Regions from separate parts of the Alteromonas sp. 76-1 genome, predicted to be linked through region 1. Evidence: predicted binding sites of a transcription regulator. Region 1 holds the regulator's gene; each other region holds the start of a gene.
What was found. Region 1 encodes FNR, which switches genes on or off when oxygen is low (the NO sensors DNR and NnrR bind a similar motif). Its sites were predicted from a motif close to TTGATCTAGATCAA; they were not measured.
Positions count from the first base shown of each region.

Region 1 (5,430 bases):
CTAACAAATGCCAATAGCGCTTAAGGCTATAGTCCGATAGCGCTTAAGGCTATATAACGTTTGCTAGCAAAGCGTGATGTCAGGCTATGCACGAACTTGTATGAATTACCGTGAAAGCGGCGAAATAAAACCGTCTGGTTTTATTGCCAGTACATCACACACAAGTTCATCAATAACATGTTCAGCGGTGTTACCTATAAGGGCCGCAGAAATACCTACTCTGCCAACCGTACCGATGATAACAAGTTCAGCGTCTATATCTTTGGCTATCCTTGGAATGACTTTTTCGGGAAGGCCTTCCTTCACATAACAGCGCTCGCTATCGATAGCATACTTTTCGCAGTGTGTGTTCATCTCAAGCTCGTGATGGTGCTTTACTGCGTTGTTGTATGTGTCTGGGTCAAACTCAGGAACTTCAATAGCAATATTTAGCGGCGTAGCGGGGTAGCTGTTTACCAAATTAACGTTACCACTGAGTAACGCGGCATAATCGTTAGCTATTACAGTGATTTTGTCGTTAAGTACTGCATGTTCATCGTCTTCACTGCCTATATTTACCGCAGCAATAATTTCACCATTTTCAGGCCATTCATGATCTTTAACTAACAATACGGGCGAGGGACATTTTCTAAGTAGATGCCAGTCTGTAGGAGTAAAAATAACAGAGGCTAAATCGTCATGGCGCTTAGTTGCTTTTACCACTAAATCTATATTGTTGTCGATAACGTAATGCACCACAGCTTCAAAGGCACGGTTGTTCCATTCAACAACTATATCGGTTTTATCAAAGCCTAAATCGGTAAGGGTTTTACGCAACCAACCCGCATGTTCCTTAGTGACCGCGTCGCGCATAGCTTCACGATCATCAGGGCTAAGCATGGTTGTCATATCGTAAGATAAGTCGTAAACCACCAGCATGGCGGTGACAGAGGCACCTGTCTTTTTGGCAAGTTCATATGCACGGCTAAGCGCAGGTTGGGTCTCTCTATCGGCTTCAATGACAGCTAATATACGTTCATACTTAATCATAACCCCTCCAAACATTTTTAGATTTTTGGTTGCTACAATTTAAGTGTAATACCTATTTGCTATTACGTAACTTGTTTTAGATCAAAAGCTTTGAAGATTAGCTATTACAGGCGATATTAGGTGCAACCACAGACGTTAAACGTTGTGACATCTCATCAAAATCTAAAATAGTGATGAGTTTACCGTCCACTTGGATAATATTTTCTTTTTGAAAACGGCTTAATAGGCGGCTAATGGTCTCAATAGTTAGACCAAGATAGTTCCCAATTTCATTTCGAGTCATGGTTAGGTGAAATTCTTTATTTGAAAATCCACGTTCTTCGAAACGTTGAGAAAGCTGAGAGAGGAAATACAATAGACGTTCTTCCGCTGAGCGTTTATTAAGCAACATCATGAGATCATGATCTTGTTTAATTTCCGCACTCATAAAACTCATTATTTGATGTCTTAACTTAGGAAATTGAACTGACATCTCATCAAGCGTTTCATACGGTAGTTCGCACACCATGGCGGTTTCTAATGCCTGAGCATAACTTTGGTGCTTGTTTTCCCGTAAGGCATCGAAGCCGATAATATCGCCAGGGAAGTGAAAACCTGTAATCTGCTCTTCACCATCTGAATTGGTGACGAAAGACTTAAAAGAGCCCGTGCGTACTGCGTAAAGAGAGTTGAATGTATCTCCCGACTTTACCAGTAAATCACTCTTGTGAAGGGGTTTCTTTCGCTCAATAATATCATCTAAAGATTCAATCTCAGTCTTGTTTAGTGCAACGGGCAAACACAAGTGGCTGAAACTGCAATTTTGACAATGAATTGAGAATTGGCTTCCTTTGCTCATAGGTTCAAACTATAAATAGATTCGACTTAATATAATCTTACTCTTTTGTTTATGAAATTGCTGCATAAATTAAAAAGAGAGCATAAATAGCCAATATTCCTGAAAAGCATTGTCTTACCACGGGATGCCTGAAACCTGCTATTAGATACTGGCTACCTGCGCTTGCGGCTAACAAAGTGGGCAGAGTGCCTAACCCAAAAAATAACATGATGGCAGCGCCGTCAACGGCTGACCCCGATGCCAACGACCACGTTAACGTGGAATAGACCAACCCGCAGGGAAGCCAGCCCCATATAAAGCCATAGGGTAGTGCATAAACTGGGCTTTTGAATGGAAGAAATCGTTTAGATATTGGCTGAATAGCTTTAAATAAGCCGCGCCCCATCGCTTCAATATAATTCAAGCCTTGCCACCACTTTCCCAGATAACACGCTAATAGCAGCAGCATAACGCCACTAATCAAAGATAAAACGGGTTTAGCGATAGGCACAAACTCGGTGGCTATTTGGCCGACAGCGCCTGTAATAGCGCCGGCTAATGTATAGCTGAGGATACGGCCGAAATTATAGGCAAGGGTGTAGGGTAATGCCGGTTCATTACTTGGCGTTACTGTACGTAGTGCGGCAACAATACCACCGCACATACCCACACAATGCACTCCGCCAGCAATTCCGATAAAAAAAGCAGAGAATATATTAATCTCTGTCATCTGTTTCTTTACGTTGTTGTAACTGCTTTCGCTGTTCGGCTAGCTTCTTTTCATCACCAGATAAATCATCATCAAACAAAATGCTGTAGCCCTGTCTATCAAGATCTTCAAACTGATTGGTTTTTACCGCCCAGAAAAAGATAACCAGTGCCAGCGCAACAATAATAATAGCAATGGGAATTAAGACGTAAATGATACTCATATTATTTACTTAATAACCTCGTTGAATTGGTGACCACAATAATACTACTCAGTGACATGCCAACTACGGCCATCCAGGGAGAGAGTAACCCCGACACCGCAAAGGGTAGAATGATAATATTGTAACCTACTGACCATGCAATATTTTGCTGAATTTTACGTTTCGCCTGTTTAGCTACAGAAAATAAGGTTGGTACCGATAGCAAACTGTCACCTAGCAAAATAACATCGGCGGCTGTTTTGGCTACATCTGTGGCGTTTCCTACCGCAACCGCCACATCTGCGCTAGCAAGAACAGGGGCATCGTTTATACCGTCGCCCATCATCATGACTTTGCGACCTTGCTTTTGCAAAGTATGCACCTGTGAATATTTTTGCTCCGGTGATAAGCCACCCTTTGCTAAGTTGATTGGTAAACTGGCAGTAAGTGCATCAACGTTTTTCTGTGTATCGCCACTTAGCACCACTAATTGATGCTCATTCAGTGCGGTGAGTGTCGCTAAGGCATCTTGCCGCAAGCTATCATTTACGCAGAACGCGGCCATTAATACACCATCTGCACACAAAAACACGTTTGCCGGTATGTCTACCTTTGAGGTGGTTGATAAGTTACAAAATACGGCTGAACCCATAGTAAAAACGACGTTGTCTATCTCACCACTAATGCCGCCACCTGGTGTAACGGTAAATCCGTTCATGGTATTAGGCAGGGTTTTATTTTGTGACTTAACATTATCGTTGTCGAAGGCACGAGCAATAGGGTGCTCAGAACGAGACTCTAACAATGTAGTTAGCGCCATTACCTGCACTGGATCTACCCCTTTAGCAAACCAGCGCTGTTGCAAAGAGAACTTACCTTCGGTCAGTGTGCCGGTTTTATCAAGGGCAATGGTATCAATATCGTTAAGTTGCTCTAATGCGTCAGCACGCTTTAACAAAATGCCCTGACGATTTAACTTTGCCATAGCGCAGGTTAACGCTGAGGGTGTGGCTAAGCCAAGGGCACAAGGGCAAGTTGCCACTAATACCGAGATGGTGATCCAAAAAGCATCTTCACTGCCCACAAACGACCAATAACTGTAGGTTAAAGCCGATATCAACAACACTGAGAACACAAAATAACGGGAAAAGTTATCGGCAATCTGCGCAGCTTTTGGCTTGCTTGCCATGGCGCTAGCTTGTAAACGTACGATTTGATTGACCAAGGCATGCTTTAAGCTTTGAGTCACTTTAACCGTTAGTGTGCCATCTTGGTTTACTGTACCGCCGTAAACTACATGGCTGGCCGATTTACTGACGGGATTAAATTCTCCCGTTAACATAGACTCATCAACCGCAGCGGTACCGTCTAGCACAATACCATCGACAGGGATGGTTTCACCAGGCTTCACCAGTACCACATCATTGGGCGCTAATTGCTTTGCAAGGACCTGAACAATACAGCCATCTTCTTCAATTTTGGCCGCTGAAACAGGAATATATTGCATCATATTGGCTGAAATTTGCGCCGCACGGTGCCTGCTCCTATGTTCAAGGAATCGGCTTAACAGCAGTAGAAAGATAAACATGCATATGGATTCAAAATACACTTCACCTTGCTCAAGCAAAGTGGAACGTAAACCCGCAAAGTAGGTACCAAATACCGCGAGGGTGACAGGCACATCCATATTCACGGTTTTTGCGCTTATTGCCTTCAAAGCAGCTAAATAGAACGCGCTTCCTGAATAAAGAACAACTGGGGTAGTAAGGGTGAGTGCAACCCAATAAAAGTATTGACGGGTTTCTTGTTCAATGGCACCAAACCAATCAAAATAAAGCCCAGCCATTAGCATCATCACCTGCATGGTCATGATGCCTGCCAAGCCTAACTTTTTAATAAACGATTTTTGCTCGCGCTTATAGCTCGCTTCATGTTCATCTGGGTGAAACGGTGAGCCAACATAACCTATGCGTTTTAGTGTGGTAAGTATTTGGCTAAGTTTAATAACATCGGGTTGCCAGGTTATTAGTGCGCGACGCTCTTGAACGTTTACGGCGACTTGCGCAATACCTGATACTTTTGATAGCTGCTTTTCAATCAGCCAACCGCACGCTGCACACGTTATGCCTTCAAGGGTTAGCTGTATTTGCTTGTGCTGGCCTTCGTCAAAAACAAACTCTTCTTGAAGGGCTGGGTCGTCATAAACGTTAAGCGCAGAAAGGCTTTCTAATATACCATCGTCTGACTTTTGGGCTGGCTCAGTACGAAACTGATAATAATCTTCCAAGCCATTATCTACGATGGCTTGAGCAACAGCTTGGCAACCAGGGCAGCAGAGCTGCCTGGTTTCACCTAATATTACTGCTTCGTATTTGTGTGTTGCATCGTTCGTTAACGCGCAATGGTAACAAAGGTTTTCGCTCATTACGGATTAAACTTGATGGCGCCAGAGTAGGGAAGTTGCAGCGTATTTTGTACTTTCCAACTGTCATCTACAGGAGAAAGCGAAACTTGCCATTTACCGGTAAGGTCCTTTTCGACAAAACCCCGGTAAATACCATTAGCATCACGACTTAATAATACACTTGCATCACGCTCTTCGATGGTCACATGATAAAAATTCAGTTTAAGGGCGTTTCCTTCTTGAGGAATACCTGAATGGAATTTTACTGC
Region 1 covers NZ_LR136958.1:2,288,645-2,294,074, forward strand. Annotated here, with positions in the region: gene uspE (universal stress protein UspE) at 106-1,029, opposite strand; gene fnr (fumarate/nitrate reduction transcriptional regulator Fnr) at 1,127-1,867, opposite strand; gene ALT761_RS09875 (sulfite exporter TauE/SafE family protein) at 1,917-2,576, opposite strand; gene ccoS (cbb3-type cytochrome oxidase assembly protein CcoS) at 2,563-2,778, opposite strand; gene ALT761_RS09885 (heavy metal translocating P-type ATPase) at 2,780-5,182, opposite strand; gene ALT761_RS09890 (FixH family protein) at 5,182-5,430, opposite strand, start outside.

Region 2 (5,430 bases), 2.2 Mb from region 1:
GCGCTATGCATAAACCTTTAATATGAAATAGGCTTGCTCTATGGGTATCGACCACCCATTCGTGCATGGCATGAGCAAAAAAATAGAAAGCGACAATCAGTGAAAAAAGAGACAGACACTTGACTAAAGTAATTATTAAAACCCGTCTGCGCACGCCAAGCTTGTGCGTGTTATCGAGTTGATTAAACTTAGCTTGAAATGTCTGCCTGTCTAACTTTTTCATTGACTTTATCGCACTGCCTATCTTTTAAAATAGCGGGTTAAAATAACGGTTAAAGTAAAGACAACGAGCGTTGAAAACACAAGCTCGTTGCCTTTTACGTTTTATATTACGCTATGAATATTAATCAGTTATTCGGCGTCTTCTGGGCGGTCCATGTCTTCGGTAGACTCGAGCCACATGGCATTTAAAATACCGAATGAACACGCTAGCAGTACGCCGAGGATCCAAGTGAAATACCACATATGCTACTCCTTAATAAATAGTGTGAGATTGATCTAAGTCGCTATTTTTGACTCGCCCACGCATTACATAATAGCCATAGGCGGTATAACACAAGATGATAGGCACAAAGATACAAGCCACAATGAACATGATATTTAGAGTTAAATGACTAGAGGTGGCATCCCATACCGTAAGACTAGCTTCTGGCATAGTGATACTGGGCATTAAGAACGGGAACATTGAGAAGCCCGCAGTTAAAATAACGCCAGCAATCAGTAGTGCACTTGAAACAAATGCCATCCCTGCATTCCCTTTACGAGAAAACATGGCACATGCAAGCCCTGCTACCACACCTAATACAGGCGCAATCATCATCCATGGATATCGTGAGTAGTTCGTCATCCATGCACCCGCTTCAATAGCGACTTCTTTTTTCATTGGATTCGATGTGGCTAAGGTATCTACGGTAGAGGTAATAACAAAACCATCTAACCCGAAGGCTACCCACGCACCGGCAATCAAAAACAAGGCTACTGCTACTAGGCTTAATATAAACGACGTTACACGTGCTCTAGATTCAATGAAACCATCCGTTTTCATTTGTAACCAGGTAGCGCCGTGATTCAGTAAGATAGCCACTGACAATAACCCAGATACAAGCGCAAATGGAGTAAGCAAACCAAAGAAAGAGCCGGTGTACGTTGATTTAAGTGTGTTGTCGAATTCAAACGGCACACCTAATAACAAGTTACCAAAGGCCACGCCAAAGATAAGCGCAGGAATGAAACCGCCAGCAAACAATGCCCAATCCCATGCTTTTCGCCACTGAGCATTTGGCAGTTTACTGCGATAATCAAATCCAATTGGACGCATCCAAAGCGCAATTAGCGTTAGTGCTAGGGCTAAGTAAAAGCCTGAGAAAGCAGTAGCATAAATCATCGGCCAGGCTGCAAAAATGGCACCACCTGCCGTAATAAACCACACTTGATTTCCATCCCAATGCGGCCCAATGGTATTAATCATTACGCGACGTTCTTTGTCAGTTTTACCAATAATGGTCAGCAGTGAACCTACACCTAAGTCGAACCCATCTGTTACTGCGAAACCAATCAATAGCACACCAATAAGGCACCACCAGGCTACGCGAAGAAATTCATAATCAATCATGCGTTTGCTCCTTTTGCATCAAAGTCGATTAGGTCGTCATCTTCATCACTATGATTATCTTCAGGCGGTACTGGCCCTTTTTTGGCGAACTTCTTCATCAAGTAAAACGCAACAATGAACATTACAGTGTAAAACGCTGAGTAGGCGACTAACGTAGTAACAATGTCAGAAATAGACAAATTAGACGTTGATGCATGCACTGGCAGAATCTCTGCAATAGACCAAGGCTGGCGACCAAACTCAGCCACAAACCAACCGGCTTCACACGCAACCCAAGGCAGCGGCAAGCTATACAATGATGCTTTCAACAACCAGCGAGGCTGCGTAATTTTATGTTGAGTGCTGTAATAGAAGGCAGCCAAGAACACGGCTAGCATAATAAAGCCTGATACCACCATTAATCGGAAACTCCAAAATAAGGGGGCGACTTTAGGAATACTGTAATCTACTGCTTTTTGTAAGGCCGCTTCAGAAGGCTGTGTGACATCATCCGTAAATGGCTCTAATAACATGGCATAGCCCATATTATCTTTGTGTGCTTCAAACACGGCTCTTTCGTCTGCTGAAGCCGTTCCATCTCGAACACTATCGAGCAAACCGTACGCTTTAATACCATCAAGAATACGTAAACGGTTTTCGGCTTTAATATCTTTTAGGCCTTTCACTTCCTCGGTAAGTGAACGAGTAGCAATAATGCCCATTGCCCAAGGAATTTGAAGTGCGTATTCGGTTTCCTCTTTTTCATCATTAGGAATACCAAATACGGTAAAAGGCGCAGGTGCTGGGTGGGTCTCATATTCCGCTTCAACCGCAGCCAATTTCACTTTTTGCACTTCACCTAATTCGTAACCACTTTCGTCACCAAGCACAATCACTGACAAGGTAGCCGCTAGGCCGAAGCTAGCCGCAATAGCGAAAGAACGACGGGCAAATGCGATATGCTTATGGTTAAGTAGGTAATAACTAGAAATGGCCAATACAAACATGGCACCTGTTACGTAGCCCGCTGAGACGGTATGCACAAACTTAACTTGCGCGACAGGGTTGAAGATAACCTCGGCAAAACTTGTCATTTCCATGCGCATGGCTTCAAAGTTAAATTCTGCGCCTACAGGGTATTGCATCCAACCATTGGCAATGAGTATCCATAGTGCTGAGAAGTTAGAACCAATAGCCACCAACCAAGTGGTCATTAAGTGTCTTCCCTTCGACATTTTATCCCAGCCGAAGAAGAACAACCCAACGAAAGTCGATTCTAGGAAGAACGCCATTAAACCCTCTATCGCCAGCGGCGCCCCAAAAATATCCCCTACATAGTGAGAATAGTAGGACCAATTCATACCGAACTGAAACTCCATAGTGAGGCCGGTGGCCACACCAATGGCAAAGTTAATACCAAACAACTTGCCCCAAAACTGAGTCATTTGTTTGTAAATTTCTTTGCCTGTCATCACATAAACGGATTCCATAATGGCAAGCATGAAACTCAACCCTAAGGTTAAGGGCACAAATATAAAGTGGAACATCGCAGTTAGCGCAAATTGCCACCGCGATAGTTCGACTAGCGTATCGCTCATGGGTATTCTCCCTAGTTAAAAACAGTACGGCAAGCCGCTAAAATTCTATATAAATCATAAACCTTAACTAAAAGGCCGCACCGTAAGACTTATACTTCCTGTATGAGGTTTAGCAAGCTTTACGCCAGCTAAGGCCCTACAGCTCCTAACCTTATGTATCCCCTACTGTGCCGCGTAATTATTCCACTAAGTCGTACTAGCCGCGTTGATCCATCTCAAACAAGATGAGAGGAAATTGCGCCAAAAATGACAATCACCGCCATTTTTGACAGAAGGGAATTAAATGAAGTAACGGATCAAAAAATCTGAAAGTGGAGGGTTTGCAAAAAGCACTTGAAAGGAATTAGGTGAATAGAAATAAGTAAAGAGAGTAAGAAGAAATAGGCGAGAGGCGATAGAGATGCAACTGAGCCAGTAAAGGCCCGTTGCATCTTCTAAATAAAGAAATGGCTATTCGGGTGAATAGGTAAGCGTGAAAGCCCCTCTTAAACTGCCCGGCGCAAAACCCGTGGCGGTATCTTCAGGGTATTTATCCTTAATAATATCTAACACTGCTGGGGCCACGTTATTGCCATGACAGGCTGTACATACTTGCCCCGTAACAATCGCTGACATATAGCGCAATTCACCTGTTTCTTCATTCCATTGTGATGCCTCTAGCGGCATAGGCAATTGCTTAGATAAGGCATCTGCAAACTCGTGCAATTGAGCTTCTTCCCATTTATCAGGTTTGTTGTCTTGATTGCGCACCTGCAGCGCGGTACGCCCTACCGTCCAACCATCCTTTTTGAGTGCTTCTGCAATAGGCCCAGCAGCCACATAACACTCTTCTACCCCTGCTTCCAAACCACCTTTTGAAATAGCTTGCTGAAGCCTCGATTTTAACGCGCCCCCTAGTGCTTTGGCATTGCTACGTGCTTGATTTAGCTTATCTTCGGGGCCTGCTAATGTCGCAGTTTTTAGGACATGTTCAGACGCAATTTTATCTTGAGGAAACTGAGCTTCGGCGAACAATGCAGTTGATACGAGTAATCCACTTATCGCACTAACCGTTAATAACGTTTTCATAGTTTTTCCTGATGCGAGAAGGTTATCCCCTCGTATTATTTGGTCATTATGTGGCGTGATGCTACCCACGTATTCGTTTAGAGACCTACAAAGGTCGTGCCAATGTGATACCTTAAACCTAGATTAATTACCTTATGGGTGTAGGTTGTATCTATACCGCACGCGCACCCACCCCGTATCGCTAGGTGAAGCTGTTACATGAATATCTCGATTGTTCAGGCAATGATAGATGCCATCGATAAACCCGCTATTTTCATTAATCATCAGTATGTAATAGAAGCGGTTAATCAGCCTTATCGCAATACCTACCCTGTGGATATTATTCCGGGTAAAAGTCAGTGTTTTAAGGTGTCACACGGTAATACTAAGCCTTGTGATCAATGCGGTGAAAGCTGCCCTATTCAGCAATGCAAAGACACCGGCCGGACTGCAAGTGTGGTTCACATTCACACCACAAAAAGCGGTCAAAGCTATTGTGATATTCTCATGCGGCCGGTTCACGACGCTAATGGCGACCTGCTTGGTTACTTAGAGATATTAGATAAACTCGCGTTTGCATCAAATTACCCTACCAAGGGTAAAATGATAGGTGAGTCTCCCGCCTTTAAAGCCATGCTGAATAAAATTAACCGGGCCGCAAAATCTGATATAGCCGTGTTGCTTCAAGGTGAAACGGGCACAGGTAAAGAGCTGGTTTCTCATGCCCTGCACACCAGTAGCCACCGCGCCGAAAAACCTTTTGTGGTAATAGAGTGTACGGGGTTAGCTGATACGCTTTTTGAATCGGAGTTATTCGGCTACGAGAAAGGCGCTTTTACTGGCGCACAATCAAACAAAAAAGGATTAGTTGATGCCGCCCAAGGCGGAACGCTATTTTTTGATGAAGTTGGCGATGTGCCTCTTACCATGCAGGTGAAGTTACTGCGACTGCTTGAAACTCAAACCTACCGCCCAGTTGGAAGCGTACAAGTAAAAAAAGCCGATTTCCGTTTAGTATGCGCTACCCATAAAGACTTAAAATCCTTAGTGGAAAAAGGTGAATTCAGACAAGATCTTTACTACCGTATTGCAGGTTTCCCCATACACCTTCCGCCACTTCGTGAGCGTCAAAGTGACATTGCATTGCTGTGCAGCCACATGTTGCATGAACTGCCTTCGAAAAAGCGTTTACAC
Region 2 covers NZ_LR136958.1:4,458,976-4,464,405, forward strand. Annotated here, with positions in the region: gene ALT761_RS18870 (ABC transporter ATP-binding protein/permease) at 1-223, opposite strand, end outside; gene cydX (cytochrome bd-I oxidase subunit CydX) at 352-465, opposite strand; gene cydB (cytochrome d ubiquinol oxidase subunit II) at 476-1,612, opposite strand; gene ALT761_RS18885 (cytochrome ubiquinol oxidase subunit I) at 1,609-3,189, opposite strand; gene ALT761_RS18890 (Tll0287-like domain-containing protein) at 3,640-4,257, opposite strand; gene ALT761_RS18895 (sigma-54 interaction domain-containing protein) at 4,480-5,430, shown strand, end outside.
Region 2: ALT761_RS18885 (cytochrome ubiquinol oxidase subunit I) is a predicted target of FNR. The motif match lies at 3,395-3,408, and genes of this name have one in related genera.

Region 3 (5,430 bases), 940 kb from region 1:
TAGTACCGCCGTCCAAAACATCATCATTAAGCCGAAAGAAAGGGTGAGCCCCCAAAACCCTTCGAACAAGAATACGGAACAGAAAGTTGCCACGGTAAGAAAACTACCCAGCCTTAACACGCTCACCGCATTGCCTTTTCTATCAGCAATGCCCGCCCACAATCCAGGCCCTAAAATACGCGCGAGGGTTATCACTGCGAAGAGCTCCCCTATTTCAGCAGAGCTAAAACCACGACCATCAAGAAATATTCCCAAATAAGGGACCAAAACACCCAACTGACCGAAATATAGCCAATAGGTTAACGCGAGAACAATGAGTGATTTATGGTTAGCAAAGGGCAATTTAGCGAATGGCACTGCACAACTCCGTATGCGATAGCGCCCCAGGTAACGTTACCTGGGGCGTATGAAGGGGATAAGCTGGATGGTGTATTATACTGACGCGCTGTTTTCTTATCGCTTAGTTAGCGCTTATTCAGCTTTACCTGCCTGACCTGCCTGACCTGCAATAGGTACGGTAGTCGATACCACTGAAGCGTTTTGTGCACGGTGACGCAAGTAGTGATCCATCAATACAATGGCCATCATCGCTTCAGCAATGGGGACAGCGCGAATACCCACACAAGGGTCGTGACGACCTTTGGTGATGATTTCGATTTCTTCACCCTGCTTGTTGATGGTTTTACCTGGCACTGAAATGCTAGATGTTGGTTTAAGTGCCATATGCACTTCAAGATCTTGTCCTGTTGAAATACCGCCTAATACGCCACCCGCATGGTTTGATTGGAAACCTTCAGGTGAAAGCGTATCACGGTGCTCACTGCCTTTTTGGTTAATAACCTCAAAACCGTCGCCAATCTCTACGCCTTTAACCGCATTAATGCCCATCATAGCGTGCGCAATATCGGCATCTAATCTATCGAATACTGGCTCGCCCAAACCCACTGGAACATTTTTAACCACGACTGAAACTTTAGCACCAATGCTATCGCCAGATTTCTTTAGCTCACGCATGTATTCATCGAGCGCTTCGAGTTTGCTTTCATCAGGGCAGAAAAAAGGATTGGTATTCGTCACCGCATGGTCAACGTTTTCAACGCTAATAGGCCCTAATTGAGAAAGGTAGCCATGTACTTCAACGCCATGCACTTCTTTCAAATACTTTTTGGCAATACCACCCGCAGCAACACGTACCGCAGTTTCACGGGCAGACGAGCGGCCCCCACCACGATAATCACGTGAACCATACTTTTGATCGTAGGTGTAATCTGCATGACCTGGACGGAAACGGTCGGCAATATTTGAGTAGTCTTGGCTACGTTGATCTTTGTTTTTAATCAACAAACCAATACTGGTACCCGTCGTTTTTCCTTCAAACACGCCAGACAAAATTTGCACTTCATCATCTTCACGACGGGCGGTGGTATAACGGGATGTACCAGGCTTACGTCTGTCTAAATCGCCCTGTAAATCAGCTTCACTTAACGTGAGGCCAGGAGGGCAACCATCAACAACACCGCCAATGGCGATACCGTGGCTTTCTCCAAATGTGGTAACGGTGAAGAGTTTTCCAAAGCTGTTGCCTGACATAATCGAGAATTAATCCTTGCTGTTAAAATAGTTTTTTAATGTTGAGTTGTTCACGGCAAATATCCCCTGCCCGCCATTTTCAAAGCTAAGCCAAATGACTTCAAGGCCCGGGAAACGAGTGTCCATATGCACTTCGCTGTTACCCACTTCAATGAACAACCAGCCGTTATCGGTTAAATATTGTGGTGCTTCACGCAGCATAATATCCACAAGTTCTAACCCGTCGTCTCCGGCTGCTAATGCAAGCTCTGGCTCGTGATGATATTCATCAGGTAAGTCGGCCATGTCTTCAGCATCAACATAAGGTGGGTTTGATACAATTAAATCGTATTTCTGCCCGGTTAAATTAGTAAATAAATCAGAATGAATAGGGTAAACACGGTGACTTAATTGGTGCTCTTGAATATTAATATCGGCCACTTCAAGGGCATCTTCACTTATATCTACCGCATCAACCTGTGAGTCGGGGTACGCATGCGCAAGCGCAATAGCAATACAGCCACCACCGGTACACATATCTAAAATATGCGACGGTGCTTCTTTAACGAAGGGCTCAAAGTTATTTTGAATCAGTTCTGCAAACGGAGAGCGAGGGATAAGCACGCGCTCATCAACGTAAAATGGCATGCCGCAAAACCAAGCTTCGTTGGTAATGTAAGGCAGAGGCATACGGGTTTGAACTCGTTTTAAAACAAGCTCAGCAATTTTTTCGCGCTCACTTTTTGTGAGTCTTGACGACAACATGCTGTCGCCAACATGCTCAGATAACAAATGCGGCAAGTGTAGCGCTTGCATGGTAAGGCTTAATGCTTCATCCCAAGCGTTATCGGTACCATGACCAAAATAGAGGGCGGCGTCGTTAAATCGACTGGTAGCCCACCGAATCATATCAAGTATGCTGTGTAAATCTTCGATGGCTTCTTCTAAGTAAAACTTGTCGGTCATAAGAGCTTGGGTACATCAGGAATATGAAAGCTGGTATCATACCCAAAGATAACGCCTGCGCCCACGTTAATTTGCATATCGGTTCATAATGAAAGCATTTAAAAAAGAACTAAAAGCCATGAAAAAAGGCACTGAGAAGCCAAAAGTGATTGAAGATACCTTCTCATTTGCTGATGCAGTGCAAGGTGTAAAGCCCATGGAGCAGGACAAGATTGTTCCGAATAAGAAAGTTGCCCTGGAAAAGAAAAAGCAATTAGCAGGGGTTAAACACCTAAAAGGCAGTAAGCAGGTAGCGGCGAGTTTTAGCTTTTCCGATATGTACCAAGCCGTACTTCCGCAAGAAGGTCCCATGCGATATTGCCGAGAAGGCGTGCCAACACATGTACTAAAACAGCTTAGACGAGGAGACTATTCCCCTGAGTTTCTGCTGGATTTGCACGGTATGACCCGAGAAATGGCAAAAACCGAAATAGCCTCATTAATTTATACCGCCAGAAAAGAGTCGGTAGATTGTGTTTCTATTATGCACGGGTTTGGACAGGGCGTTTTAAAAAATGCACTCCCCCATTACTTAATACAGCATCCTCACGTGAATGCTTTCCACCAAGCGCCACTTGAATACGGCGGACAAGCGGCATTGCTGGTGTTGCTAGATGTGCCCACGCCAGAATATAAGCGATAGTGAACCTAGTTATCGTTACTGAGTTCTTGACCTAACATTTACCTAATTCATGTCAACGCCGCGTCTTACAGGCAAAACAATTTTTACTTATCAAGTTCTGCACTGTTGTGCATAAATAGGTATGTATAAAACACACCCATTCCAATAATAATACTAATACCTAAAAGCGAGCCCCATACAACAGGGTCTGAAATCATACTTAGTAACATAGTGTTTCTCCTCACATGGTTAATAAGGTAATGATAGCGATTTCTTAGCGAAGGTTTGTGATCTGGATCAAGTCTGAAATACGGTAAATGGAAGGGATGTAGAGAAGTTGATCGAGATCAATGTATAAATAAATTGAAAATAACTTAAAATGGCATTGCAAATCATTCTCATTTGCAATACATTGTACGTGCCTGTTCGACGTAGGTTAAAAACGGTCTTGGCTTAGCGTCGTAAGGGGAACAGACGCCCGTCTGTTCCCCTCTTTTTTTGCCTGCTACTTTGTCGTTTTATCAATAATAAAACGCACACATAACCCCTTATCTTTTCGGTTTTGAATTACTAAGTGGCCATTATGCGCATCGGTTATTTCTCGGCATAGTGCTAGCCCTAATCCACTCCCATTAGCTTTAGTGGAATAAAAAGGAACCAGCGCATTCGTCATCACGCTATCCGTCATGCCTTTTCCGCTATCGAGTACTTCAATAATAACTTGAGAAGCCGTTTGTTTAATGACGAGCTCCACATCCTGTGGGTGTCCTCCCGACTCATGGGCATTTTTAAGTAAGTTAATTAATAGCTGCTCTAATTGGACTGCATCGGCTTTTACTTCAACAGCCTCTTGCATGGTTAACTTAAAGTCACATTGATTGCTGAGTTGCGCCGTTATTTTATCCCAATCAATTGTTGCTAAAACTGGTGGAGGCAATTTTGCAAATCTTCCATACCCTTGAACAAATTGGTTTAAATGGGCGATACGTTCTTCAATAGTGTGGAACACACGCACCAGACGGGCATCACCATTTTGTTGGCCTACAATTTGGCCGCTATGCAATAAGCTTGAAATAGGCCCCAAGGAATTATTGAGCTCGTGACTAATTACTCTTATTACCTTTTTCCACACCGACACTTCTTGTCGGTTAAGCTCCCGCGTCATTTGCTTAAGGATATACAGTCGGTGAGTTTGGTTATTTAATAAGAATGTTCCTGTGGACATATGCCATGTTTGAATGCCGCTAGCCCCGTGAGGCAAAGTAAATAGCCCTTCTCGATTTTCTAGCAAAACATCTTTTAGCGTGTCTGGTTTATTGTTAAGTAAAGTGCCGAGGGTGTAACCTTCCAAGCTTCTGGTACCCGAGCTGCTAGCACCCAACTTATTCGTACCAGCGCCATTTTCCTCAGAGTCAGTATCCTCCTTCCTAGTTGTTGGGTGGAAGAACTCGCAGGCTTGGCGGTTACTTAGCACCACATGCATCTGATCGTTCACTAGTAGTAAAACGTCAGGTGAACTATGCAGCACTTTATCTAGCATTAGCTCTCGTTGATACAACCACTGTTTTTCTCGGCGAAGGGTTTCTGCGGTATCGTTATAAAGCTGGAATAAGGTTTTAAACTCGTCGTTTGTTTTACAAGCCAGTGTTGACGAAAACTCACCGTCTTTAAAATTGAGCAAACCTATTTTAAGCGCCTCTAATTGTTTGTTTATTTGCGCCGTACAGACTTTCACTGCAAGTGCACACAAACATAAAGACGCTAGGACAAGCAAAGCTTTTTGAACAACCGACAGGTCGCTTACATACAACATAGGCGCCATGCCTATTGCTGTGGCACAAAGCGCCGCGACCAGAAGCTTATTTTTAATTAACCTCACGATTTATAATCAATTCCATATTTATCTAGCCGGCGGTAAAGCGCTTGTCTGGATAACCCTAAGTACCTTGCCACTTTAGATATTGTGCCGTTAAATTCTGTAAGCGCCGCCTCAATCTCTGATTTGCTCGGCTCTTTTCCGCCTCTTTGCTCTGTATTCATCTCACCGCTAATAGAGGATAAACCGAAGTCATCGGCATCCAGCGTACCATCTGGATGCAATATGCTGACTCGTCGGCACACATTTTCAAGCTCACGCACATTTCCTGGCCACGCGTAGGCTTGTAGTGCCTGCTTCCCCGTGAGGCTAATGTCTCGACCTGGTAAAAAGTGCTTTGCCAAGGCCAACACATCAT
Region 3 covers NZ_LR136958.1:1,351,699-1,357,128, reverse strand. Annotated here, with positions in the region: gene ALT761_RS05670 (MFS transporter) at 1-357, opposite strand, end outside; gene aroC (chorismate synthase) at 472-1,590, opposite strand; gene prmB (50S ribosomal protein L3 N(5)-glutamine methyltransferase) at 1,600-2,535, opposite strand; gene smrB (endonuclease SmrB) at 2,624-3,217, shown strand; gene ALT761_RS05650 (DUF3149 domain-containing protein) at 3,301-3,426, opposite strand; gene ALT761_RS05645 (sensor histidine kinase) at 3,702-5,075, opposite strand; gene ALT761_RS05640 (sigma-54-dependent transcriptional regulator) at 5,072-5,430, opposite strand, start outside.
Region 3: ALT761_RS05650 (DUF3149 domain-containing protein) is a predicted target of FNR. The motif match lies at 3,534-3,547, and genes of this name have one in related genera.